2 regions of the Bradyrhizobium sp. ORS 285 genome follow, and region 1 is predicted to be linked to the other one. Evidence: predicted binding sites of a transcription regulator. Region 1 holds the regulator's gene; the other holds the start of a gene.
What was found. The regulator LexA, encoded in region 1, represses DNA repair genes until DNA is damaged. The targets are predictions, from matches to a motif close to TGTTCNNNNTGTGTTCNG.
Positions count from the first base shown of each region.

Region 2: BRAD285_RS15030 (single-stranded DNA-binding protein) is a predicted target of LexA. The motif match lies at 1,819-1,836, and genes of this name have one in related genera.

Region 1 covers NZ_LT859959.1:3,208,836-3,231,228, reverse strand. The annotation lists gene secG (preprotein translocase subunit SecG) at 1-66, opposite strand, end outside; gene BRAD285_RS14510 (XRE family transcriptional regulator) at 277-843, shown strand; gene BRAD285_RS14505 (GNAT family N-acetyltransferase) at 846-1,373, shown strand; gene tpiA (triose-phosphate isomerase) at 1,408-2,163, opposite strand; gene BRAD285_RS14495 (peptidylprolyl isomerase) at 2,387-4,297, shown strand; gene trpD (anthranilate phosphoribosyltransferase) at 4,322-5,335, shown strand; gene trpC (indole-3-glycerol phosphate synthase TrpC) at 5,351-6,169, shown strand; gene moaC (cyclic pyranopterin monophosphate synthase MoaC) at 6,176-6,658, shown strand; gene BRAD285_RS14475 (EAL domain-containing protein) at 6,808-9,519, shown strand; gene BRAD285_RS14470 (S41 family peptidase) at 9,776-11,110, opposite strand; gene BRAD285_RS14465 (alpha-hydroxy acid oxidase) at 11,527-12,663, shown strand; gene BRAD285_RS14460 (HAD family phosphatase) at 12,709-13,338, shown strand; gene BRAD285_RS14450 (hypothetical protein) at 14,289-14,942, shown strand; gene glp (gephyrin-like molybdotransferase Glp) at 15,071-16,279, shown strand; gene lexA (transcriptional repressor LexA) at 16,483-17,181, shown strand; gene BRAD285_RS14435 (hypothetical protein) at 17,484-17,924, shown strand; gene BRAD285_RS14430 (ComEC/Rec2 family competence protein) at 18,040-20,331, opposite strand; gene BRAD285_RS14425 (hypothetical protein) at 20,473-20,685, shown strand; gene BRAD285_RS14420 (glutamine--tRNA ligase/YqeY domain fusion protein) at 20,716-22,393, opposite strand, start outside.
Region 2 covers NZ_LT859959.1:3,335,992-3,339,200, forward strand. The annotation lists gene BRAD285_RS15020 (outer membrane protein) at 1-578, opposite strand, end outside; gene BRAD285_RS15025 (outer membrane protein) at 772-1,524, opposite strand; gene BRAD285_RS15030 (single-stranded DNA-binding protein) at 1,998-2,492, shown strand; gene gyrA (DNA gyrase subunit A) at 2,701-3,209, shown strand, end outside.

The DNA.
Region 1 (22,393 bases):
CAACAGCACCGCGCCGATCAGGACGGCGACGATCATGAGGTGGATGACGATCAAGACAGTCTGCATGGTGACCTTCCGTCACAAGCCCTCGCTGGCCCCGACCGGGGGCCGGGATCGCGAGAGCTTCGCGGGCTATTCGGAAATTTGCGCGGTGTTACACGATCAAATCGGGCAACGCCACCCCGCAGATAATCGCAGCCGCGCTTCTCACAAGCGTGGAGACGGACAGCATCGGTCGCTCTTGAAAGGTGATCCCATATCCATTAATAGAGACGAATGGATCAAATAATTGACGACTTCAGCCAGCGGCTCGCTCGGCGTCTCCAGCTGGAACGGGACGGCCGCGGCTGGTCCCTTGCCGATCTTGCCGAGCGCTCGGGAGTCTCGAAGGCCACGATCAGCAAGATCGAGCGGGCAGAAGTGAGCCCGACAGCCGTGGTGCTCGTCAAGCTCGCGAGCGCCTTCGAGCTCACGCTGGCGGGCCTGATGCTCCGCGCGGAAGCCCAGCCGGAGCGCGTGTCGAGGGCCAGCGAGCAGCCGGTCTGGCGCGACCCCGACACCGGCTATCTCAGGCGCCAGGTGTTCCTGCGCCCGGACCATCCGGTCGAGCTCGTGTCCGTGGAGATGCCCGCCGGGCGCAGCGTGACCCTGCCGGCCTCGTCCTACATCCACATCCGCCAACTGCTCTGGGTTCAGAGCGGACGCCTGACGATCATCGAAGGCGCCGAGCGCCATGAGCTTGGGCCCGGCGACTGCCTCGGCTTCGGCCCGCCGATCGATACCACCTTCGCCAATGAGACCGACGCGCCCTGCACCTATGTGGTGGCGCTTGCCCGGAGTTGAGAATGTCCGCGATTCGAATTGCAGCGCTGTCCGACACCCCGGCTATTCGCGCCGGGCTCAATGAGATGTTGATCGAGACGGTCGCGAATGGCGGCTCGGTCAGCTTCATGCACCCGCTCGGCACCGACGATGCTGACGCGTTCTGGCGCGAGTCGTTGGCGAGCGCCGCGCGCGGCGAGCGGATCGTGCTCGGCGCGCTCGACGGCGAAACGGTGGTGGGAACCGTGACCTTGCAGCTCAAGCTGCCGCCGAACCAGCCGCATCGTGCTGAGATCGCAAAGATGATGACGCGCGTCAGCCATCGCAAGCGCGGGATCGCCACCGCCCTGCTGCGCGCGGCCGAAGCCCTGGCTCGCCAGCATGGACGGACGATGCTGGTGCTGGACACCGCCGAGGACGGCGGCGCCTCGGGGCTCTATGAGGGTCTCGGTTTCCAGTTGTCCGGAATCATTCCGGACTACGCGGTGAAGCCGCATGGCGGCCTCACGGGGACGATGATCTACTGGAAGCGGGTCGGAGGAGCAGCGTGAACCGCGGGTCCTCGCGCGATGTTCGAGAGCTGCTTCAACATCCCTTCGCAATCGCGAGAAAATCCGCAGCCTTCAGGCTGGCGCCGCCGACCAGCGCGCCGTTCACGTTCGCAACTGCCATCAGCTCGGCGGCATTGGAGGGCTTCACCGAACCGCCATAGAGGATCCGCATCTTCGCGCCCTCCCCCTTGAAGCGATCGGTCAGCAATTGCCGGATAAAGGCATGAATCTGCTCGACATCCCTCGCGGTCGGCGTCAGCCCGGTGCCGATCGCCCAGACCGGCTCATAGGCCACGACCAGATTGCCGGCCTGCGATCCCTCGGGAAGGCTGAGGTTGAGCTGCCCGCGCAGGATATCCAGCGTCTGCCCGGCGTCGCGCTGCTGCTGGGTCTCGCCGACGCAGACGATCGCCACCAGCCCGGCGCGCCACACCGCCTCGGTCTTCTGGTGCACCACGATATCGCTTTCACCATGATCGGCCCGGCGCTCGGAATGGCCAACGATGATGGCGCTCGCGCCAGCGTCGGCCAGCATCTCGGCCGAGAGATCACCGGTATGGGCGCCCGACGCCTTGGCGTGGCAATCCTGCGCGCCGACCGCGATCGCTTTGTTGCCGCGCGCCTTCTCGGTGAAGGCCGACACCAGGGTCGCCGGCGGACATACCAGCAGATCGGCCTTCGCCGCGACCTCGGCCGCGCCCGCCAGCATCGCCTCGAACTCGGCGATCGAAGCCCTCAGGCCATTCATTTTCCAGTTGCCGGCAATCAGGGGGCGGATGCGGTCGGTCATGGCAGGATTCCAGCAAGCGTTGTGACAGGAGATCGGCTAGCAGAGCCCCTGCAGGAGTACCAGAGCGGGAACGGTCTTCCCACCGCTTCAATCCGCCTCAGGCGCGAGGTTGCGACCGGGCGGCTGCCTCATTATAAGCCGTTCCAAATCGGTGACGCCCTTCCGCTAAATCCGCTCCAAGGCGCGGCCCCTTCATCCTTTTTCCTGCAGACAGACTGGACCCATGCTTCGAGGATTACGCAAGGCCTCATCAAACTGGCTCGGCAAGACCATCATGGCGGTGGTCATGGGCGTTTTGATCGTCAGCTTCGGCATCTGGGGCATCGCCGACATCTTCCGCGGCTTCGGCCAGTCGACGGCTGCAACCGTGGGACGCACCGAGATCTCGATCAACGAGTTCCGCCAGATCTATACCGACCGTCTGCAGCAGATCGGCCGCCAGATCGGCCGGCCGTTGACCCAGGACCAGGCCCGCATGTTCGGGCTCGACCGCTCCGTGCTGCAGCAGACGATCGCGGAAGCGGCTCTCGACGAGCAGGCCCGCCGGCTCGGTCTCGGCCAGTCGGATGCCGAGACGATGCGCGTGATCCTCAGCGATCCCAACTTCAAGGGCCCGAACGGCGCGTTCGATCCGCAGCGCTTCCAGGCCATCATCCGCAATTTCGGCTTCACCGAGCAGCGCTATCTGGCCGACCAGCGCCGGCAGTCGCTGCGGCGGCAGATCACCGGCACGATCGCGGCCGGGCTCGAGCCGTCCACCCTCATGCTCGACGCGCTCAGTCGTTTCCAGAACGAGCAGCGCTCGATCGACTACATTAAGCTCGACGCGGCGCAGGCCGGCACCATCGAGGCCCCCTCGCCCGAGATCCTCGCGTCGTACTTCGACGAGCACAAGGCGCAGTTCAAGGCACCTGAGTATCGCAAGCTCTCGTTCGTGCTGGTGACGCCCGAAGAGATCGGCAAGTCGACCGACGTGTCCGACGAGGATGCGCGGAAGGTGTTCGACCAGCGCAAGGCGCTGATGGGGACGCCGGAGAAGCGCCAGGTCCAGCAGATGACGTTCCCGAGCATGGAGGAAGCCCAGGCCGCGCGCGCCCGCATCGCCGCCGGTGAGGTCACGTTCGACGAACTCGCCAAGGAGCGTAACCTCAATCCCTCCGACCTCGATCTCGGGCTGGTGACGAAGTCGGCGATTCTCGATCCCGCCGTGGCCGATACCGCCTTCTCGCTGCCGACCGGCGAGGTCAGCCAGCCGGTCAAGGGCGCGTTCAACGTGGCGCTGGTGAAGGTGAGCGCGATCCAGCCGGGCCAGGAGCCCTCTTATGAGAGCGTCGCCGCCGACATCAAGAAGGAGATCGCCGCCGATCGCGCCAAGGCGCAGGTCGCCAATCTCCGTGACAAGATGGAGGACGAGCGCGGCGGCGGAGCAAGCGTCGCTGAGGCTGCCAAGAAGCTCGGCCTCAATGCGGTGACGGTCGAAGCGGTGGATCGCTCTGGCAAACAGCCCAACGGTCAGCCTGTCCCGAACATTCCGCTCGGCCTCGACGTCGTCTCCCAGGCCTTCAACAGCGATGTCGGCGTCGACAACGAGCCGATCTCGTTCCGCGGCGGCTATGTGTGGTTCGAGGTGCTCGGCATCACCCCGCCGCGCGATCGCACGCTCGACGAAGTCAAGGACCAGGTCGCCGCCAAATGGCGCGATGATGAGGTTGCCGCCAAGCTGCGCGCCAAGGCCACCGAACTGGTCAAGAAGCTCAACGAGGGCGGCAAGCTCGCGGACGAGGCGACTGCGCTCGGCGTGAAGCTGGAGAACGCAACCGCATTCAAGCGCGATGCGAGCCTGCCGGGCGTCCCGGCAGGAGCCATCACCGCAGCATTCCGCACGGCGAAGGACGGCGTCGGCCAGACCGAGGCCGATGGCGGTAAGCAGTGGATCGTCTTCCGCGTAACCGACATCGTCGATCCCAAGGTCGACCTCGCTTCCGAAGACGTGAAGAAGCTCAAGGACCAGCTGCAACGCGCGCTGGCCGACGAGCAGGGTACGTCGTATGTCCTGAAGCTCGAGAAGGACATCGGGACCACGATCAACGAAGCTGCCGTGGCCCAGGTGGTCGGCGGCGGCAGCAATCAATGATCGATCGCTGGGGGTAAGCGCGTGCTGGACGATCTCAAGTCGATCATTGGCAAGGTGGCGACAGGGGCGCCCCTCTCTCGCGAGGAGGCAGCATCCGCCTTCGACAGGATGATGTCGGGTGAGGCCACACCGTCGCAGATGGGCGCGCTGCTGATGGCGCTGCGCGTCCGCGGCGAGACGGTGGAAGAGATCACCGGTGCCGTGAGCGTGATGCGCGCCAAGATGCTGCGTGTCGACGCACCGGCCAGTGCGGTCGACATCGTCGGCACCGGCGGTGACGGCTCCGGGTCGGTCAATGTCTCGACCTGCGCCTCCTTCATCGTGGCCGGCGCCGGCGTGCCGGTCGCCAAGCACGGCAACCGCGCGCTGTCGTCGCGCTCCGGCGCCGCCGATGTGCTCGCCGCGCTCGGCGTGAAGATCGATCTCAAGCCCGATCAGGTCGGACGTTGCGTGCGCGAGGCTGGTATCGGCTTCATGTTCGCCCCCGCCCACCATCCGGCGATGAAGAACGTCGGCCCGACCCGGGTCGAGCTCGCCACCCGCACCATCTTCAACCTGCTCGGACCGCTGTCGAACCCCGCCGGCGTCAAGCGCCAGATGGTCGGCGTCTTCTCCAGACAATGGGTCGAGCCATTGGCCCAGGTGCTGAAGAACCTCGGCTCGGAAGCCGCCTGGGTCGTCCATGGCTCCGACGGACTCGACGAAATCACTCTGACCGGCCCGACCTTCGTCGCCGCATTGGAGAACGGCCACATCCGTACCTTCGAGATCTCGCCGGAGCAGGCCGGGCTCGGCCTGTGCGGCAGCGAGGGGCTGAAGGGCGGCGACGCCGCGGCCAATGCGGTGGCGCTGCAGAGCGTGCTGGACGGTCTGCCGAGCCCCTATCGCGATGTCGCGGTGTTGAATGCGGCTGCGGCATTGGTTGTTGCGGGCCGCGCCAAGACGCTTCAGGAAGGCGTTGCGATCGGTCAGGACTCGCTCGACAGCGGAGCAGCTGCCGCGCGGTTGAAGCAGTTGATCGCCATCTCCAACAGCTGATCCCTGGAGGGCGCCATGTCCGACATCCTGGCCAAGATCGAAACCTATAAGCGCGAGGAGATAGCAGCCGCCAAGCGGGCGTGCCCGCTGCCGGAGCTCGAGGCGCGTACGCGTGACGCCCGGCCGCCGCGCGGCTTCGTCAACGCCATCCGAGCCAAGCATGCGACCGGCGACTATGCGCTGATCGCCGAGATCAAGAAGGCTTCCCCGTCCAAGGGCCTGATCCGCGCCGATTTCGATCCGCCGGTTCTCGCCAAGGCGTACGAGGCCGGCGGCGCGGCCTGCCTGTCGGTGCTGACCGATACGCCGTCGTTCCAGGGCCATCTCGACTTCATGGTCGCAGCGCGCGCGGCGACCGCCCTGCCCGTGCTGCGCAAGGACTTCATGTTCGACACCTATCAGGTGATCGAGGCGCGCGCGCATGGCGCCGACTGCATCCTGATCATCATGGCAGCGCTCGATGATGCCGCCGCTGCCGATATCGAGGCGGCCGCGCTCGCCCACGGCATGGACGTGCTGATCGAGATCCACGATCGCGCCGAGCTCGATCGCGCGCTGAAGCTGCGCTCCCCGATGATCGGCATCAACAACCGCAACCTGCGCACCTTCGAGACCACGCTGGCCACGTCCGAAACCCTGGCGCCGCTGGTGCCGAAGGACCGCCTGCTGGTCGGCGAGAGCGGCATCTTCACGTCCGTGGATCTCGCGCGTCTGGCGCGTGTCGACATCCAGACGTTCCTGGTCGGCGAGAGCTTGATGCGGCAGGCGGACGTGACCGCGGCCACGCGCGCCCTGCTCGCCCGTGATTCCTCCTCTGCCAGCGCGGCCGAGTAGCCGGTCATGAACGACAAGCCGTCCCTCACCCACATCGACGCGCGCGGCGAAGCCCGCATGGTCGACGTCTCCGACAAGGCGGCGACGGAACGGACCGCAACGGCCGAGGGGCGCGTCGTGATGAGCCCGGCCACGCTGGAGCTGATCGTCTCCGGCAATGCCAAGAAGGGTGACGTGCTGGGCACGGCGCGCATCGCCGGCATCATGGCCGCGAAGCGGACCTCGGACCTCATTCCGCTGTGCCACCCGCTGGCGCTGTCCAAGGTCACCGTCGACATCACGCCGGACGCCGCCCTGCCCGGCTGCGTCGTCAGCGCAACCGTCAAGGTCACGGGACCTACGGGCGTCGAGATGGAGGCGCTCACGGCCGTCTCCGTCGCCTGCCTGACCATATACGACATGATCAAGGCCGCCGAGCGCGGCGTGCGCATCGAAGGCATCCATCTGACCGAGAAGATCGGCGGCAAGTCCGGGCATTATCGCGCCTGAAGGTATTTACCAGCTAAATACAACTTCAAATTAATCGTTCGCTAACTCAACTTCCTAACCTCACTTCCATGGCCGACATGTAGCCATGGTTGTGGGAGGGACGTCGGACGGCCATCCCGAAGCGCCCATCGCAAGCGTATTCAGGACCGATGACGACGAACACCAGTCCCCGGAATGCCCTCCAACGTTCGACCGACCGCAGTGGCCCGATCGGGTGGCTGGTCGGCGGAGGCCTCGTGCTGATTGCGGCGATCGCGATCGGCGCGACCATCATGGCCGACAGTTTCCGGCAGCGCGCGCTCGACAGCGCGACCCGCGAGCTGGAGAACACGGTGCTGCTCCTGGCGCGCCATTTCGACCAGCAGATGGAGGACCTCGGCGCCATCCAGCGCGACCTCGCCAATTATGTTCGGCAAAACCGCATCGACACCAGCGCTCGCTTCAAGGAGCAGATGGGGACCGCCAGCATCAACGCCATGCTGACTGGCAAGCTGAGCGCGACGTCTTATCTCGGCGGCCTGAACATCTTCGATTCCGACGGCAACCTGATCAATTCCGCGAAGTCCTGGCCAGTGCCGCCGATCAACATCTCCGACCGCTCCTTTTTCCAGCGATTGAAGTCCGATCCCACCGCGCCGCAACTGCTGATCGAACCGGTGTTCGGCCGGGTCAGCGGCACCTTTGTCGCGGTCTTCGCCCTGAAGGTGACCAGTCCCAACGGCCAGTTCCTGGGCGTCATCAGCCGCAGTCTCGAGCCCATCAACATCGAACGTTTCTTCGCCTCGGTTGCGCTCGGCCCCGAGGCTGCGATCTCCATGATGCATCGCGACGGGACTTTGCTGGCCCGCCATCCTCACCACGAGGGCATGCTGAGCCAGAACTACCGCGCCGCACCGATCTTCCGCCAGATTCTGGCCGGCGACGGCAACACCACCGGCATCTTCAGCAGCCCCGTGGATGGCGAGCAGCGCGTCGGCGCATCGCACCGGCTTACGAGCTACCCGTTGATCGTCACGGCAACGACGACCGTCGCGGCGGCGCTGACCGATTGGCGCGAGCAGATGCGCTTCCTGATCGCCGTCGGCGTGACCTCCGTGCTGCTGATCGCCGGCATGCTGGCCGTCGTCGTACGCCGGCTGATCAGCGATCACGAAGCGTCCAGCCGCCGCCTGACCCTGGAGAAGGAACGGCTCGACAAGGCCGTCAACAACATGACCCAGGGCCTGCTGCTGTTCGACGCATCCGAGCGTCTCGTCATCAGCAACCAGCGCTATATCGACATGTACGGCCTCTCCGCAGACGTCGTGAAGCCGGGTTGCACGTTCCGGCAGCTGATCGCTCACCGCAAGGCCAGCGGATCGCTCACGGGCGACGATGGCGAATACGCCAATGCCGTGCTGCGTGACATCGGCTGCAAGACGTCGCAGATCATCGAGACGCCAGACGGTCGGTCGATCCAGATCGTCAACGAGCCGATCGTGGGCAGCGGCTGGCTTGCCACCCATGAAGACATCACCGAGCGCAGGCGGGCGGAGCAGCGGATCACGCATCTGGCGCATTATGATGCGCTGACCGAGCTGCCGAACCGCACCCTGTTCCACGAGCGCCTGAAGAAAGAAATGGCTGCTGTCGCCGAGGGACGGCAGATGGCGTTGCATTACATCGACATCGACGAGTTCAAGGGCGTCAACGACTCGCTCGGCCATCTGATCGGTGACGAGCTCTTGAAGTCCGTTGCGACCAGCTTGCAGACGTGCGTCGGGAGTGCCGGCTTCGTTGCGCGGCTGGGCGGCGACGAGTTCGCCGTCGTGCAGACCACGATCAAGAGCCGCGAGGACGTCAGCTGCCTGATCGAGGACATGCTTGCCGCGATCCGCGCTCCCCGCGATTGCCTGGGCCACCAGTTGACCGCCGATGCTTCGATCGGCGTGGCGCTGATTCCCCAGCACGGCACCAATCTCGACCAGATCATGAAGAATGCCGACCTCGCGATGTACGCCGCGAAGGCGGCGGGACGCCGCACCTGGCGCTTCTTCGAGCCGGAGATGGACGCCCAGGTCAAGGCCCGCCATCAGCTCGAGGTCGACCTGCGCCAGGCGATCGCGGACGATCAGCTCGAGGTCTACTACCAGCCCTGTCTCAGCCTGCAGGACGATCGCATCGTCGGCTGCGAGGCGCTGGTGCGCTGGAAGCATCCGACTCGCGGCAACGTCTCGCCGGCCGAGTTCATTCCGATTGCCGAGGAGACCGGCCTCATCAACCAGCTCGGCGAGCGCGTCCTCCACGTCGCCTGCGCGGAGGCTGCGAGCTGGCCCGACGAGATCCGGCTGGCGGTCAACGTCTCGCCGGTGCAGTTCAAGAGCGGCACGCTGGCGCTCAAGGTCGCCAATGCGCTCGCGGCGTCCGGCCTGTCGCCGCGGCGGCTGGAGCTCGAGATCACCGAAGCCGTGCTGATCCGCGACGATGATGCGCTGGATACTCTGCACGAGCTGCGCGCGCTCGGCGTGCGCATCGCGCTCGACGATTTCGGCACCGGCTATTCCAGCCTCAGCTATCTGCAGCGGATTCCGTTCGACAAGATCAAGATCGACCGCTGCTTCGTGAAGGACATCTCGGAGTCGGAGGGGTCCGCGAGCATCGTGCAGGCGGTGGTCAACATCGCCGCCATCCGCAAGATGTCGACGACCGCCGAGGGTGTCGAGACCGAGGCGCAGCGCCAGGTGCTGAAGCGGCTCGGCTGCTCGGAGATGCAGGGTTATCTGTTCAGCCCTCCGAAGCCCGCGGCCGAGGTGCGAAGCCTGTTTGCCAGCCATCGCGCCGGCGGCTCGTCCGGGCGGCGCGCCCGCTCCGATGCGGCCTGAGGGACGATCGATAAATACCGCTGCAATTTGTCGGCTTTCCATCAGCCGATTTCAAACCCTGTCGTTCGATCATACCATTCGCTCGCTTGAACGCGCGCCTGTCAGCATGATCTACCCGAAACAGTCGGACATACTCCGTGTCCGCCTGTACACGCTGGTCGAAAACCACGACGGGACGGCCGCAAGGCCGCCCCGTCGGGTGTGAGCGAAAGCGGGGCGCGAGACCGGCACGGCCCTTGCCCCTGACAAACAGCAATCAGTTCGGCACCGCCGCCTTAGCGCGGACATCGGCATTGACGGTGACGCCGCGCAGCACGTTGAACGCCGCGTGCAAGGCCTTGTCGTCCTTCTCGTCCGGCGGAACGTAGGACTGCGAGCCGGTCTGCTCGGTGCCGTCGGCCGCCGACAGATGCCCGCGCATCGATGCTTCGCCCTTGATGTCGGTGCGGTCCTTCAGATCGTCGGGCACGTCCTGCTTCACCTCGATGTCCGGCGCGATGCCCTGAGCCTGGATCGAGCGGCCCGACGGCGTGTAGTAGCGCGCCGTGGTCAGCGCCAGCGCACCATTGCCGGCGCCGAGCGGAATGATCGTCTGCACCGAGCCCTTGCCGAACGAGCGCGTGCCGATCAGGGTCGCGCGCTTGTGGTCATGCAGCGCGCCCGCCACGATCTCGGAGGCCGAGGCTGAGCCGCCGTTGATCAGCACCACGAGCGGCTTGCCCTTGGTGAGATCGCCGCCACGCGCCGTGAAGCGCTGCGTCTCCTCGGGATTGCGGCCACGCGTGGACACCACCTCGCCCCGCGGCAGGAACGTGCTGGAGACCGACACCGCCTGATCGAGCAGGCCGCCCGGATTGTTGCGCAGGTCCACCACGTAGCCAGCGAGCTTCTCCTGCGGGATCTCCTTGGAAATGGTGGCAATCGCCTTGCGCAGGCTCTCGGTGGTCTGCTCGTTGAACGAGGTGACGCGGATGTAGCCGATGTCGCCGCCCTCGGTGTGATAGCGCACCGGGCGCACGCGGATGATCTCGCGATTCAGGGTCACATCCATTGGAGCGTCCTTGCCCTTGCGGATGATCGTCAGCTTGGTCTTGGTGTTGACCCCGCCCTTCATCTTGGCGACCGCCTGTTCGAGCGTCAGGCCCTGCACCGCGTCGCCATCGATCTTGGCGATGAGATCGCCGGAGAGGATGCCGGCCTTCGACGCCGGGGTGTCGTCGATTGGCGCGACGACCTTGACGAGACCGTCCTCCATCGTGACCTCGATGCCGAGTCCGCCGAACTCACCGGAGGTCGTCTCCTGCATGTCGCGCCAGGACTTGTCGTTCATGTAGCGCGAATGCGGATCGAGCGAGGACACCATGCCGTTGATCGCGCCTTCGATCAGCGCGGGATCGTTCGGCTTCTCGACGTAGTCGGCGCGAACCCGCTCGAACACCGCACCGAACAGATTGAGCTGCGTATAGGTGTCGGCCATGCCGGCCGCTGCCTTGGCCTTGGCGATGAGCTGCGCACCCTCCGGCCCCGAAACCATCAGGGTCAGACCGACGCCCGTCATCGTGCCCGCCAAGAACAGCCAGTTTTTCCGCATTGTTTTGCTTCCCGAGCTTGGTTTGATGGCCGTCCGATCACACGTGTTCGAACGCGTCAGCGGCATGATTGGACCACGAACTCACACCACATTTCCGGTTTCTTCAAGGCCGAAGCTCCGCCGCCGCGGCCTGACCGGTCCGCCCAGCCTACCATGGCGCGCCGTGAGCCCGCACCGGAAATGGCCGTTGACAAGCTGAATTCAAGATCGTCGCCGCCTGATTGCATTATCCGGGCTTTCACGGTCACCTGGTGATCACAACTGAATGAACGACGTGGCCCCGATCGAATCGATGTCCACGGCGCATGGATGCCGCTGCGCGGCCGCGCCAGCCGCAGTTCGGAATGGCTTGCACAGCGGCTGTCCGATGGGCGATGCTGGATAACAAATGATAATATGGTTGCTGGGAGGCAGACATGAATCAACAGACCCCGATCGAACCCGGGTGGCGGAACGTCGAGCTCGGCGCCAGCGACGAGAAGTTCCAGAACCTGCATGAGTTCATCCGCAAGGCGCGCGCCCAGCTCAACCAGAACGCCTGGGACTACATCATCGGCGGCGCCGAGACCGAGACGACGCTGCGGCGGAACCGGATGGCGCTCGATGAGATCGCGTTTCGTCCGCGCGTGCTGCGCGATGTCTCCCGGGTCGACGCCTCGGTCGAGAGCTTCGGGCGCAGGCTGCGCCTGCCGGTGGTGCTGGCCCCGGTCGGGGCGCTCGAGATCTTCGATCCGGCGGGAGCCGCCAGCGTGGCACGCGGCGCCGGCCGGTTCGGGGCGGCGCACATGCTGAGTTCGGTTTCGGAACCGGGTTTGGAAAAGACGGCGGAGGCCGCGCCCGACGCCTTGCGCATCTTCCAGCTCTATGTCCGCGGTGACGACGCCTTCGTCGAGGACTATGTCAGCCGTGCCGTCGCGAACAGCTACACCGCGTTCTGCCTCACCGTCGACACCGCACATTACAGCCGGCGCGAGCGCGACATCGCAAAGCGTTACGTGCGCGAAAGCCGGCTGCGCGCCACCGGCGGCGACCATCAGAAAGCGCTGAGCTGGCACACGGTGAAGCTGATCAAGGACAAGTTCAAGCTGCCGCTGATCATCAAGGGCATCGCCACCGCCGAGGACGCAGAGATCGCCGTCGATCACGGCGTCGACTGGATCTATGTCTCCAATCATGGCGGCCGCCAGCTCGATCATGGCCGCGGCGCCATGCATGTGCTGCCGGAGGTCGTCGCGGCCGTGAGGGGCCGCGCCAAGATCATGGTCGACGGCAGCATCTCGCGCGGCACCGACATCGTCAAGGCGATCGCCTCCGGCGCCGACCTCGTCGGCATCGGCCGGCTGCAATGCTGGGCGCTCGCCGCGGCCGGCGAAGACGGCGTCCTGCGCATGCTGGAGCTGCTCGAGGACGAGGTCATCCGCGCGCTCGGCCTGCTCGGCGTCACCTCGTTCGGCGAGTTGAACGGCTCGTATTTGCACCCGGCGACCGCGACGAATCTGCCGAGCGTGGTCAGCGCGTTTCCGCTGGTCGACATCGAGCCCTATCGCTATTGAGGGAGCACTCTTTCGGCTCCCCTCTCGGCAAAGACGCGCGTCGCCATGCTTCCCTCCGATCTCCGCCCCGGCGCGGCCGATGCGCTGCTGTTCGATCTCGGCCGCGTCGTCATCGACATCGATTTCGGCCAGGTCGTCGCGCGCTGGGCGGGGCATGCGGGGTGCGCGCCGCAGGATCTCGCGGCCCGCTTCATGCGCGACGAGGTCTACCAAGGTCATGAGCGCGGCACCGTCTCCGACGCCGCGTTCTTCGCGAATCTGCGCCGGCAGCTCGGCATCGACATCAGCGACGCGCAGTTTCTCGATGGCTGGAACGCGATCTTCGTCGGCCCGATGCCCGGCATCGCCCCCCTGCTCGCGCGCGCTGCTTCGCGGCTGCCGCTCTATGCGTTCTCCAACACCAACCAGCCGCATATCAATCACTTCTCGCCTGTTTATGCCGACCTGCTCGGTCACTTCCGCGAGATCTTCCTGTCCTCGTCGATCGGCCTGCGCAAACCTGATGCTGAGGCGTATGAGCACGTGGTGCAGGCGATCGGCGTGCCGGCGGAGCGGATCGTGTTCTTCGATGACCTCGCAGAGAATGTCGAAGGCGCGCGGGCCAGCGGATTGAAAGCGGTGCTGGTGCGCTCCACGGATGATGTGGCGGCGGCCATGGCCGCGCTGGGGCTCTGATGCGTTCGCCGGGACAAGTCGAACAACTGCTATAGTTTTCGGAGCTGCCCGTGACGCTACCAAAGACACCACTGTCGTCCCTGCGAACGCAGGGACCCATAACCACCGTAGATGGTGATGAAGCAGGACTGGTCGGGCATCGCGCAAAACAACTGCTCCCTGGGGGTATGGGTGCCTGCGTTCGCAGGGACGACAGCGGAGGGCGGAGTACGCATGACACGCGTGTGAACTGATCGCGAAGGCCCACGCTCCCTGACCTTCAATCATGCAAACTCGTTCTCGCGGCATGACATGCCCGAGTGATGCTGGTTCATTCACCCTCGTCCGAACGGAGGGCGCAGGGAATGCCGGGCTGCAGGCCGCAACCCATGGCCCGCCTGCAACAAGAAAAGCAGGCGGCAGTCACCACAGGTCCAGCCGACATCCGGCATTCCCTGCGCGATGGTCTTCACGCTTATACGCGATCTCCCCGGTGCTCGGCTTGTTGGCCACCGTCGCCGTCGGAATCATCACCCGCCGGCTTGGCATCGGCGTCGGGATGCCAGGACTACGCGACTTCACGTCCGCAAGCTGCCGTTCGTCCGCGCGCCATCAAGGCCCGCTGCGACATCATTGCGGCCACCGCATCCCGCACTCCACGTCCGTGACGATCGCGAAGCGCCCCTCCTGTCGAGCACGGGACCAAATCAATATAGCAGACAATTCCGAAAAGGCGAAGATAAAATTCGGCATCGGCGAATCTACCGTATACGGCGCGTGCAGCGGCTGCGGGCTTGGCTGTACAGGCTCCAAACGCCTAAAACGCCAAGCGGTCTAAAGGTTGCTTGCCCCGCCCCGATCACCGCAGTTTGGAACGTTGCATGACCCTCACCATCATCTCCCTGCGCGACCGGCCGGACCTGATCCCGCGCGTCTTCGCACCCGAGCTCGACGGCCTCTGGCCGGAGTTCATGCGGCAGGACCGAACGGCGATGTTATATTACGGCGAGGCTGCATTCGGGCACTTTGCGGACTGCGCCTTTGCTGCGCTCGATGGCGGCGAGGTGGTCGGGCGCGCCTTCGCCATTCCCTTTGCATTCGGCGTCGATGACCGCACGACGCTGCCGGATGCGGGCTGGGACGAGGTGATCCGCTGGGGTCATGAGGACCGCATGCTGGGTCGACGGCCAACGACGATGAGCGCGCTGGAGATCGCGCTGCTGCCGAAGGCGCGCGTGTCGGGCTCCTCGCGCGCGATGCTCGATGCGCTCAAGGGCTGCGCGCGTGCAAAGGGTTTCGCCGAGCTCTACGCGCCGGTGCGGCCGAACCAGAAGCATCTGGTGCCGCGCATGCCGATGCGCGCCTATCTCGAACGGCGGCGCGCCGATGGCCAGCATACGGATTCCTGGCTGCGCACGCACCTCGCAATTGGCGGCGAGATCGTCAAGATTGCGCCGTGCTCGATGACCATCGTCGGCACGCTCGCGGAGTGGACGCAATGGACGGGCGTGGCCTTCGATCGCGCGGGCGAGATCGAGATTCCCGGCGCGCTGGTGCCCGTGCTCGTGTCCGCCGAGCACGCCGTCTATGTCGAACCGAATGTCTGGATCAGGCACCCGGTCTGATTGCTCGTCGGCCCTGGGTGCTTCATAGCCTGAGAGACCTATCACAGCCGAGCCCCTTGGCCGCACGGTGCGCGTTCGGTTAGAACGCGACTCCCTCGACTCGTGCGCTTTCCTCCAAAGGAACTCTGATGGCCCTGATGCCGGTGTCCGATGCGTTGTCCGCGGTGCTTGCCGGCGCCGAGCCGCTGGCCGAGGAAATGGTTGGGCTGGACGAGGCGTTCCACCGGGTGCTGGCGCATGACCTTGCGGCGCTGCGGACCCAGCCGCCGGAGGCGATGTCGGCGATGGACGGGTATGCGCTGCGCGCGGCGGATGCGGCCACGAGCGGGGCGCGGCTGCAGGTGATCGGTGAGGTCGCGGCGGGACGGCCGTTCGATCGCGTGATCGGTCCCGGCGAGGCGGCGCGGATATTCACCGGCGGCGTCGTGCCCGAAGGGGCTGACGCGGTCGTGATCCAGGAGGACACGCGTGCCGAAGCCGGCCACGTCGTCATCAACGAGCCCGCGATCAAGGGCCGGCACATCCGCCCCGCTGGCGTCGACTTCCATCAGGGCATGGTGCTGCTCAAGGCCGGCCGCCGGCTCAGCGACCGCGACCTGTCGCTCGCCGCGAGCATGAATCATGCGGCGCTGCCGGTGCGGCGCAGGCCCAAGGTGGCGCTGCTCGCCACCGGCGACGAGCTGGTGATGCCGGGCTCGGCGCCCGGCCCCGGCCAGATCGTCTATTCCAACGGCTACGGCCTGCGGGCGCTGATGCGCAGCGAAGGCGCGACACCGATTGATCTCGGCATCGCCGCCGACACGCTCGAGGCGACGGTCGCCGGCATCCGCCGGGCGCGCGAGGCGGAGGCCGATATCCTGGTCACCACCGGAGGCGCTTCGGTCGGCGATCACGACCTGGTCAAGCAGGCGCTCGAGGCCGAGGGCGTCGAGATGGCGTTCTGGAAGATCGCGATGCGGCCGGGCAAGCCGATGATGCACGGACGGCTCGGCGGCATGCGCGTGATCGGCCTGCCGGGCAATCCGGTGTCGTCCTATGTCTGCGCCATCCTGTTCCTGGTGCCGTTGATTCGCAGCCTGCTCGGCCGCGAGGCGCTGCTGCCGCGCGAGACCGCCCTGCTCGGCCGCGAGCTCGGCGCCAATGATTCGCGCGAGGACTATCTGCGCGCGCAGCTCGAGGAGCGCGCCGACGGCACGCTGGTCGCGACCCCTGTGACGCAGCAGGATTCGTCGCTGCTCGGCAATCTCGCGCTCTCGCAGGCACTCGTCATTCGTCCCGCCTTTGCGCCAAAGGCCCCTGCGGGAAGCCCCTGCGAGATCCTGCGGCTGCCGAACTGAGCCGCGTCCCCCGGCAAAGCCCGGTCCGTTCATCATATTTTTAGGATTGCGGAACACACATCGAACATATAGTGTCCGTTCATGATTTGTTTTTAGTATGTTGCGGAACGACGCGAAGACGCTCGTCCGGCTCGCAGAGAGATGAGGAGCTCCGATCGAGGAGCTCGCGAGTCGGACGACATCAAACCGGGGACCAGGTCGAGATGCTGACGCGCAAACAGTACGAACTTCTGCGGTTCATCAACGAACGGCTCAAGGAAGCCGGCGTGCCGCCGTCCTTCGACGAGATGAAGGACGCGCTCGACCTGCGTTCGAAGTCCGGCATTCACCGCCTGATCACCGCCCTGGAGGAGCGCGGCTTCATCCGCCGGCTGCCCAATCGCGCCCGCGCCATCGAGGTCATCAAGCTGCCCGAGCTGTCGCAGGCCGCCGGCAACCGCCGCGGCTTCACGCCGTCGGTGATCGAGGGCAATCTCGGCAAGGTTCGCACGTCGACACCGGCGCTTGATGATGGCGAGCGCCCGGTGGCGGTGCCGGTGATGGGCCGCATCGCCGCGGGTACGCCGATCGAGGCGCTGCAGACGCGCAGCCACACCATCAGCGTGCCGGCCGACATGCTCGGCAATGGCGATCACTATGCGCTGGAGGTGCGCGGCGATTCGATGGTCGACGCCGGCATCCTCGACGGCGACATGGCGCTGATCCAGCGCAACGAGACCGCCGACACCGGCGATATCGTGGTGGCGCTGATCGACGATGAGGAAGCCACCCTGAAGCGCTTCCGCCGCCGCGGCGCATCGATCGCGCTCGAGCCGGCCAATACCGCCTATGAGGTGCGCATCCTGCCGCCCAACCGGGTGAAGATCCAGGGCAAGCTGGTCGGGCTGTATCGCAAGTACTGATCGCGCACGCCGCGCAGTCGCGGTGATGCACCGCGGTTAGCATCGCGAGATGCACAATCGGTCGGCTAAGCGCGAACGAGCTTCGCGCGTAGCTCAAAAACAAGTCACACGCGAGCGCACCCTATGATGTGCAGCGCGGCATGCTCAAACGCTTGTGATCGTCAGCGGCTGCACGCGATGAAGATCAGCGCAGAATTGCCGCGAAGCGCGCGCTAACATTCTCCTCGATGTCCACTCTGATAGAGGCCTGCGCCTGTCCGGGGGGAGCGTGGGTCAGCTATCTCTGAACGAGGAGCGATCCGATGTGTGACTACAGCCTCCATGCCGTTGCCTCCCGTCCCGCCAAAGTCGGCGAGACGCTGATCTCGACGACGTTCCGCGGCACTGCAACCCGCGGCTTCGCGCTGGAAAGCGAGCCGACCGTTGCGGTGTGCATGCTGCCCGGCACCGAGCTCGCCTTCGCCGAGGACGTCCGCTACGACAGCCGCTGGCTGTGGACGCGGACCATCCGCGAGCGCGTCGCCAAGTTCAACACCATCGAGAAGCACATTCCCGATCGCCATCACGACGCGATCGAGTTCGCCGACGGCCGCCACGTCCTGGTGACACAGCTCTGCGAGGGCCAGCGCGTGACGGTGCTGCAATTGCCCGTCACCAAGCAGCCCGGCGAGCACCGTCCCGAGCAGGCAGAGGAGCGGCCGGCGGCGCAGACCCCATCGATCCGGCGCATCAGCATCACCTGACGATCTGATCGCCAACTGATCGCATTCCTCGGATCGCGCGCCAACATCGCGGCGGCTCTCGGCCGGCATCTGCCGGTGCCGAGGGCCGTCGCGCAGCAATGAGCGATCCACCGAACTAATCGTCGACGCCCTGCTCCGACTCTGGCGGCGTCGCATCCTGAACGCGCGACGCGGGCGCGCGCGGCACCAATGTCGGTTCGAACTCGGTCGCATCAGGCGGTGCCGGCGCCCATGGGCGGTCGGAGCCTGCGGCGCGGACAGGCGTGACGGCGAAGCCGCGGCCCTGGCGGGTCAGCATCAATGCGCCCTGCTGCTGCAATCGCGGGCGGTCGATCACCCCGGCCGCGCAGGACGACGGTGCGGCGCGCGTGGTCACGATGAGCGCAGCGCGGGCGCAATCGTCGGCCAGCGCGTCGGCGCGCAGGGCCATCGCGACCAGGCGGCCGTCTGCCATCGCCACGACGCAACCCGCCTCATCGCAGGACACGCCGTCACCCAGCGACGAGTCGGCCGGCAGGCGCGCATCGGCATCGGCAGCGAGCCACTCGCGGGTGGCGAACACGTCCTTGCCGCTGCGCATCACATGCAGCCGCCCGTCGCCACCACGCACGGCCACCGCGCGTCCGTCGCCGGAGATCAGGATGTCGGGCAGCGGCGCTGCGGCCGCCCACAACGTTGCCGCTGCCAGCATCAGCGCGCCTGACCAGCGCAACGGCGTCCTGAGCAGGCCGATCAGGATCAGGCCGAGGCTGCCCAGGACCAGCGGGCCGATGCCGAACGCGGCCATGCGCCCGACGGCGCCGGGCAGCGCGGCCACCCAGCGCGTCACCGCGATCATCCAGTCGATGCCCCAGCCCATCAGCATCCACCAGACACCATCGAGCCCGAATGGCGCGGCCATCAGGCCCAGCAGCCCTGCGGGCATCACCAGCGCCGAGACCACCGGCATCGCGGCGAGATTGGCCAGCACGCCATAGGGCGTGATGCGGTGGAAGTGGAACGCGGCGTAGGGCGTGGTCGCGAGCCCCGCGATCAGCGAGGCCAGCAGCAGCATGGCAAGCTCACGGCCGCCCCACAGCGCGATGCGCTGCGTGGTCGATGAGTCCGGCGTCGCGAACAGTCTGGGCAGGCCGAACTGCACCAGCGCGACGAGGCCGAGCGTTGCCGCGAAGGACATCTGGAAGCTCGGATGCACCAGCGCTTCGGGAGCGGCGATCAGCACGATCATCGCGGCCACCGCGAGGGTGCGGAAGGTGACGGCGCGGCGGTCGACCATGACGGCGATCAGCACGACCGCGGTCATGAAGAACGATCTCTGCGTCGCGACCTCCGCGCCGGAGAGCAAGAGATAGAGAGCGGCGGCCACCAGCGCCGCAGCGGCTGCCCATTTCTTGATCGGGTGGCTCACGGTGAGGCCGGGGATCAGCGCGAGCAGCGCGCGCACGGCGAAGAACACGACGCCGGCGACGACCGCCATGTGATAGCCGGAGATCGACAGCACATGGCCGAGGCCGGAGATGAACATCGCGTCGTTGACATCAGGCGTGATGGCGTCGCGCCGGCCGGTCAGCAGCGCGGTGGCAATGGCGCGCTCGTCGCCACTGAGCCTTGCGCGGATGCGAGCATCGATCGCATCTCGCAGGCCCTGCATGGTCGCGGCATAGCGCAGGGCGAACCCGCCTTCCTGCGGCGGCGGCTGCGCTGATATCGCCCCCATCACGAAGCCGGAGGCGCCGATGCCCTGGAAGAACATGTCGCGGGCGAAGTCGTAGGAACCGGGGCGCACCGGCGCGAGCGGCGGCAGCAGCCGCGCCTTCAACTGCACGAAGCTGCCGACATCGGGCGCGGTGCCCTTGCGCACCGCGAGCCGGACACGCGTCAGCGTGATCGCGTTGCGCTGGCTCTCCATCGAGTTGACGCGCAGCACGATGCGGTCGCTGCGCTCGCGGATGTCGCGCGCCTCGACGAAGCCCGACAGCGACACCGAATAGAGCGGCCGGGCCAGCACCGGATGCGCCACGCGCGCGGTCTTCACGGTCGCGACCGCGAAGCCGGATGCCGCGGCTGCCATCATCACGGCGGCCGGAAATAGCCGATGGCGTCGCATCAGCGCGGCCACCAGGCAGAGCAGCCCGGCGGTGACGGCGGCGATCCAGAGCACGGGCTCGTGATCGGCGGAGAAGTACAGCGCAATGCCGGCGCCGAAAGCGACGGGCACCCAGGGCAGCAGCCGCCCTGCCCCGGCCTCCTCGCTTGCCCAACTCCGGAGCTTGGCGGCAAAGGACGGCCACGCGCCGGCGCCGATCCCGGGCCAGCCGCCAGCCAGCGCGCCGCGCGGCGGCCAGACATCGGCCATCACGCCCGCGATCCCGCGACGCCACCCTGGCGGCCGTACCGGCTCCGCCATGACCCACACCACCCGCAACCTGTTGGCGGGATAAGGCTACCGGAGGCTGCGCGAGGCCGCCTAGCAGAACGGAACGGGAATCCTGACTTTCTGCACGGCTTGAGCGTTGGAACTTTTCGCAGCGCACGCGCTTATCGGGGTATGGATGCCCACGACATGGACGACCCCTTCGCCGATCTCGCCTTGGAGAAGGCGATCCACCTGCGCTGGACTCTCCGGGACATCAAGGCGCATCGGCTCACGCTGTCCCCGGTTGCCGAGGATGATTTGTCGCTGCTCGCCGAACGCGGGCTCGTCGAGCTCACCGACGGTGTGCCCACGCTGACGGATGCCGGGCAGGACGCGATCGGCTGAGCCGCACGCGTCCCGCGCCGTCCGTTTGCCTCAGCCCTTCGCGACTTCCTTCGCGAACGTATCGCGCAGGCCGATGGTGCGGTTGAACACGAGCTTGTCCGCAGTCGAGTCCGCATCCCGTACGAAGTAGCCCTGACGCTCGAACTGCATCGGCTCGGCCGAGTTGCTCGTGGCAATCGCCGGCTCGATGCGCGCGTCGGTCAGCACCTCCAGCGAATTCGGATTGAGGTCGGCGGTGAAGTCGGCCGCGTTCGGGCTCGGATTGGCAAACAGCTGGTTATAGAGACGAATCTCAGCCTGCACCGACTGCGCGGCCGGCAGCCAATGCATCGTCGCCTTGACCTTGCGTCCATCAGGCGCGTTGCCGCCCTTGGTCGCCGGATCATACGTGCAGCGCAGCTCGACGATCTCGCCGGCGTCGTTCTTGATGACCTCGCGGCACTTGATGAAATAGGCGTAGCGCAGCCGCACCTCGTTGCCCGGTGACAGGCGGAAGAACTTCTTCGGCGGGTTCTCCATGAAGTCGTCCTGCTCGATGTAGAGCTCGCGGCCGAAGGCGATCTTGCGCGTGCCGGCCGACGGATCATCCGGATGGTTGATCGCCTCGAGCTCCTCGACCTGCCCTTCCGGATAGTTCTCGATCACCACCTTTAAGGGACGCAGCACCGCCATGCGGCGCTGCGCCGTGCGGTTCAGCTCCTCGCGGATGCAGAACTCCAGCATGCCGACATCGACGATGCTGTTGGCCTTGGCGATGCCGATGCGCTTGATGAATTCGCGCACCGCCGCCGGCGGCACGCCGCGGCGCTTCAATCCGGCGATGGTCGGCATGCGCGGATCGTTCCAGCCGGCAACATGGCCGTCCTGCACCAGCCGCGTCAGCACGCGCTTCGACAGCAGCGTGTAGGTGAGGTTGAGGCGCGCGAACTCGTACTGCCGCGGGTGCGACGGCACCGGCAGCTTGTCGAGCAGCCATTCGTAGAGCGGCCGGTGATCCTCGAATTCGAGCGTGCAGATCGAGTGCGTCACGCCCTCGATCGCGTCCGACTGGCCGTGGGCGTAGTCATAGCTCGGATAGATCTTCCAGGTGTCGCCGGTGCGCGGGTGATGCGCGTGCAGGATCCGGTACAGCACGGGGTCGCGCAGATTGATGTTGCCGGCGGCCATGTCGATCTTGGCGCGCAGCACGCGCGCGCCGTTCGGGAATTCGCCCGCCTTCATGCGCCGGAACAGGTCGAGATTCTCCTCGACCGAGCGGTCGCGGAACGGGCTGTTCTTGCCGGGCTCGGTGAGCGTGCCGCGCGCCAGCCGGATCTCCTCCTGGGTCTGGTCGTCGACATAGGCAAGGCCGGCCTTGATCAGGCCTTCCGCCCAGTCGTAGAGCCGCTCGAAATAATCCGAGGCATAGAACAGGTTGTCGCCCCAATCGTAGCCGAGCCAGCGCACGTCGGCCTGGATGGAATCGATGTATTCCTGCTCTTCCTTGGTCGGATTGGTGTCGTCGAAGCGAAGATTGCAGCGGCCGCCGAACTCCCGGGCGATGCCGAAGTTGAGACCGATCGACTTGGCATGGCCGATATGCAGGTAGCCGTTCGGCTCCGGCGGGAACCGGGTGACGACCGCCTTGTGCTTGCCGCTGTCGAGATCGGCCTGGACGATGTCGCGGATGAAGTCGCGCCCTGCCTCTGCCGTCGCTGCCGTGTCGTTC
Region 2 (3,209 bases), 120 kb from region 1:
CCGAAGCCGACCTCGAGCCCGGTGCCGACCGCGGCGCCCCACCGGGTGGTGCTGAACTGGTCGAGGGTCGTCCCAGTGCCAGTCGCAAGACCGTTGTACTTTTCGCCCGCGACAGCCGCGCCGCCCTTCACGTACCAGAGCACGTTGTTCCAGGCATAGCCGATCTGGCCGGTGAGTAGGCCGACACCGTTGACCTTGGTCTGGTTGGTGACTGCCGGCGCGAGCTGGCTGGTGTTGCTGCCCTTGAGGTTGGCCCAGTTGCCCTGGCCCTCGACGCCGAACACCCAGCTGCCCGCCTGCCAGCGATAGCCGATCTGGCCGCCGGCCAGCGCGCCGGTCGCGTCGTGGCAGCCCTCGGCATTGGTCGCCGCGACGCCGCCAAAAGTGACGTTGTTGGTCCAGCAGGTGCGGGCGGAGCCGCCACCGGCGTTCAAACCGAGATAGAAGCCGCTCCAATCATAGATCGTGGCGATCATCGCGGGCGCCTTGGTGAAGGTGCGCGCGGGCAAATCGGCTGCGATCGCCGGCGCAAGCCCCAGCGCCAACGAGGTTGTCGCCCCCAGCAACAGCCTTCTCATCGCAGTCCCCAAACCAAGTCCGACGCCCGCACGCACGCTCTCACCAACGCCCACCCGCGGAGCCTTGATAGACCCTTCCGTCGCAAAAAGCCGTCACCCAAACGACACAGCGGCTCAGCAAGTGCCGGTTCTGACAGGCAAAAAAAGGCCGGCGCGAGGCCGGCCTTTCGTCATATTCGCGTCTAGCGAGCAATCAGTAGCGCGACACGCTCGGGCCACCGAAGTGGTAGACGATGCCGGCCTTGACGGTGTGGATGGTGTCCTTCCACTCCGACCGATTGCCCGCAGCGGGGGTGTACTGGAGCGAGCTCGTGCCGAAGTCGAGGTAGTTGTACTCGACCTTGGCCGACCAGTTCTGGGCGAACATGTATTCGGCGCCGGCACCGATCGTCCAACCCCAGCGCCAATCGTTCTGCGACGCGCCGGCCGCAGCCCCGAACAGGCCGGGATCGTAGCGGTGCTGCAGATCGCCGACCGTGGCACCGCCGCTGACGAAGAACAGGGCGGGGCCAGCTGCCCAGCCGAGACGACCCTTGATGTCGCCGAAGCCGCGCAGCCGGGTGAAGTAGCTGTCACCGAAGCCGGCGTTGATCACGCTCGAGCGGCCGTTGATGTCCGCCCAGTGGTAGTCGCCTTCGAGGCCGAACACGACGTTGTCGACCTGCCAGTTGTAGCCGATCACGCCACCGGCGAAGCCGCCGTTGAAGTCGTAGCGCTGCGTGCCGGCGAAGCCGACCGCGTTCGGCGCGCCCAAGAAGGTCTCATCGCTGCGACCCCAGCCGCCGCCGCCCTGCAGACCGAGATAGAAGCCGGCCCAGGTCGGAAGCGGAGCGGGCGCTGCCACCGGCGCCTTGGTGTAGGGGCGGGCAGCCAGGTCGGCGGCCCCTGCGGGGGCCAGCGACCCCAAGACCATCAAGCTGGCTGCTGCAAGAAAGATTCTTTTCATCCCAAGTCTCCCGCGTTGGGCGCCCCGAATTTCGTCCCCGGAGGCGCTCGTCCTTAGAGGTGGCGCGACCGCGTTAGCGGCCTCATTCCATCCGCAAATATACGCGATTCAACCCTGGATACCGTCTCCCAAAAGCCACAGGCGAGGAGGATGTAAGGCAGGCTAAGTTAATGAAAGTTAATCGCTTTTTCGTGATCAGGGGAACTTTTTGGCAGTTCCATGCATGGAACTCGGGGTTCCCTGCGGTTCCATTCGGTTCCATGAAACTCGCTGTCTGGTTGTGGGCGTAGGTTTGCGAACAAAACTGGAACGATCATCCTCGGCCTGCTATATGTGGATAAGCAATGAGAAAGCAGGTGGCAGGCGCGGCAACCGTATAGGGTCCGGCGCCAGAGGAAGGGTTAGCCACCTTGTGCCGAGAGGCCGGTCGGCAGGACCGGTCCGGTCATTTCTGAAAACCGCGGGAGAGTGTGATGGCGGGTAGCGTGAACAAGGTGATTTTGGTCGGCAATCTCGGCAAGGACCCTGAGATCCGCCGCACCCAGGACGGTCGGCCGATCGCCAATCTGAGCATTGCGACGTCGGAAACGTGGCGCGACAAGGCGACGGGCGAGCGCAAGGAAAAGACCGAGTGGCACCGGGTCGTGATCTTCAATGAAGGTCTCTGCAAGGTCGCCGAGCAATATCTCAAGAAGGGCTCCACGGTGTATATCGAAGGCGCGCTTCAGACCCGCAAATGGACCGACCAGAGCGGCGTCGAGAAGTACTCGACCGAGGTGGTGCTGCAGGGCTTCAACTCGACGCTGACGATGCTCGGTGGCCGTGGCGGCGGAGGCGGCGGCAATTTCGCCGACGACGCGGGCGGTGGCGATTTCGGCATGAGCAGTCCGTCCTCATCACCGGCGCCACGTCGTCCGATGGCGGCCGCCAGCCGCAACAGCGACATGGACGACGACATTCCGTTCTGATCCGAAGGCGGCGCGGAGCGGGGCTCGCAAGGCCCGTTCCGCGTCAGCTCCACCGCGGCCGTGGATCGTTCCGTAAGATCTTGTTAAGTCGCTGGAATTGCGGCTCGAAAAACCTTCGTGCTGGAAGGCCTGGGGGTGGCCTGCCGCGACGCGATGCGCTATATGATTCCAAGCGATTTTCGCGTGTCAAAACCGACCGGTATCCCCTTTGTCCGATAAAGAAGATGAGAAGCCCGGCGAGCCGGGCGGACCTTCCGACATTCGTCCCGTTTCCATCCTCGACGAGATGAAACGCTCCTACCTCGATTACGCGATGAGCGTGATCGTGGCGCGAGCGCTGCCCGATGCGCGCGACGGCCTGAAGCCGGTGCATCGACGCATCCTGTTCGGCATGTACGAGAACGGCTTCGAATGGAACAAGCCGTACCGCAAATCGGCGCGCACCGTCGGCGACGTCATCGGTAAATACCATCCGCACGGCGACCAGTCGGTCTACGACGCGCTGGTACGCATGGCGCAGGACTTCTCGATGCGCGTGCCGCTGATCGACGGTCAGGGCAATTTCGGCTCGGTCGACGGCGACATGCCGGCGGCGATGCGCTACACGGAATCCCGCCTGACCAAGATCGCGCAGTCGCTGCTCGACGATCTCGACAAGGACACCGTCGACTTCCAGGCGAACTACGACAATTCGGAGAAAGAACCGTCGGTCCTGCC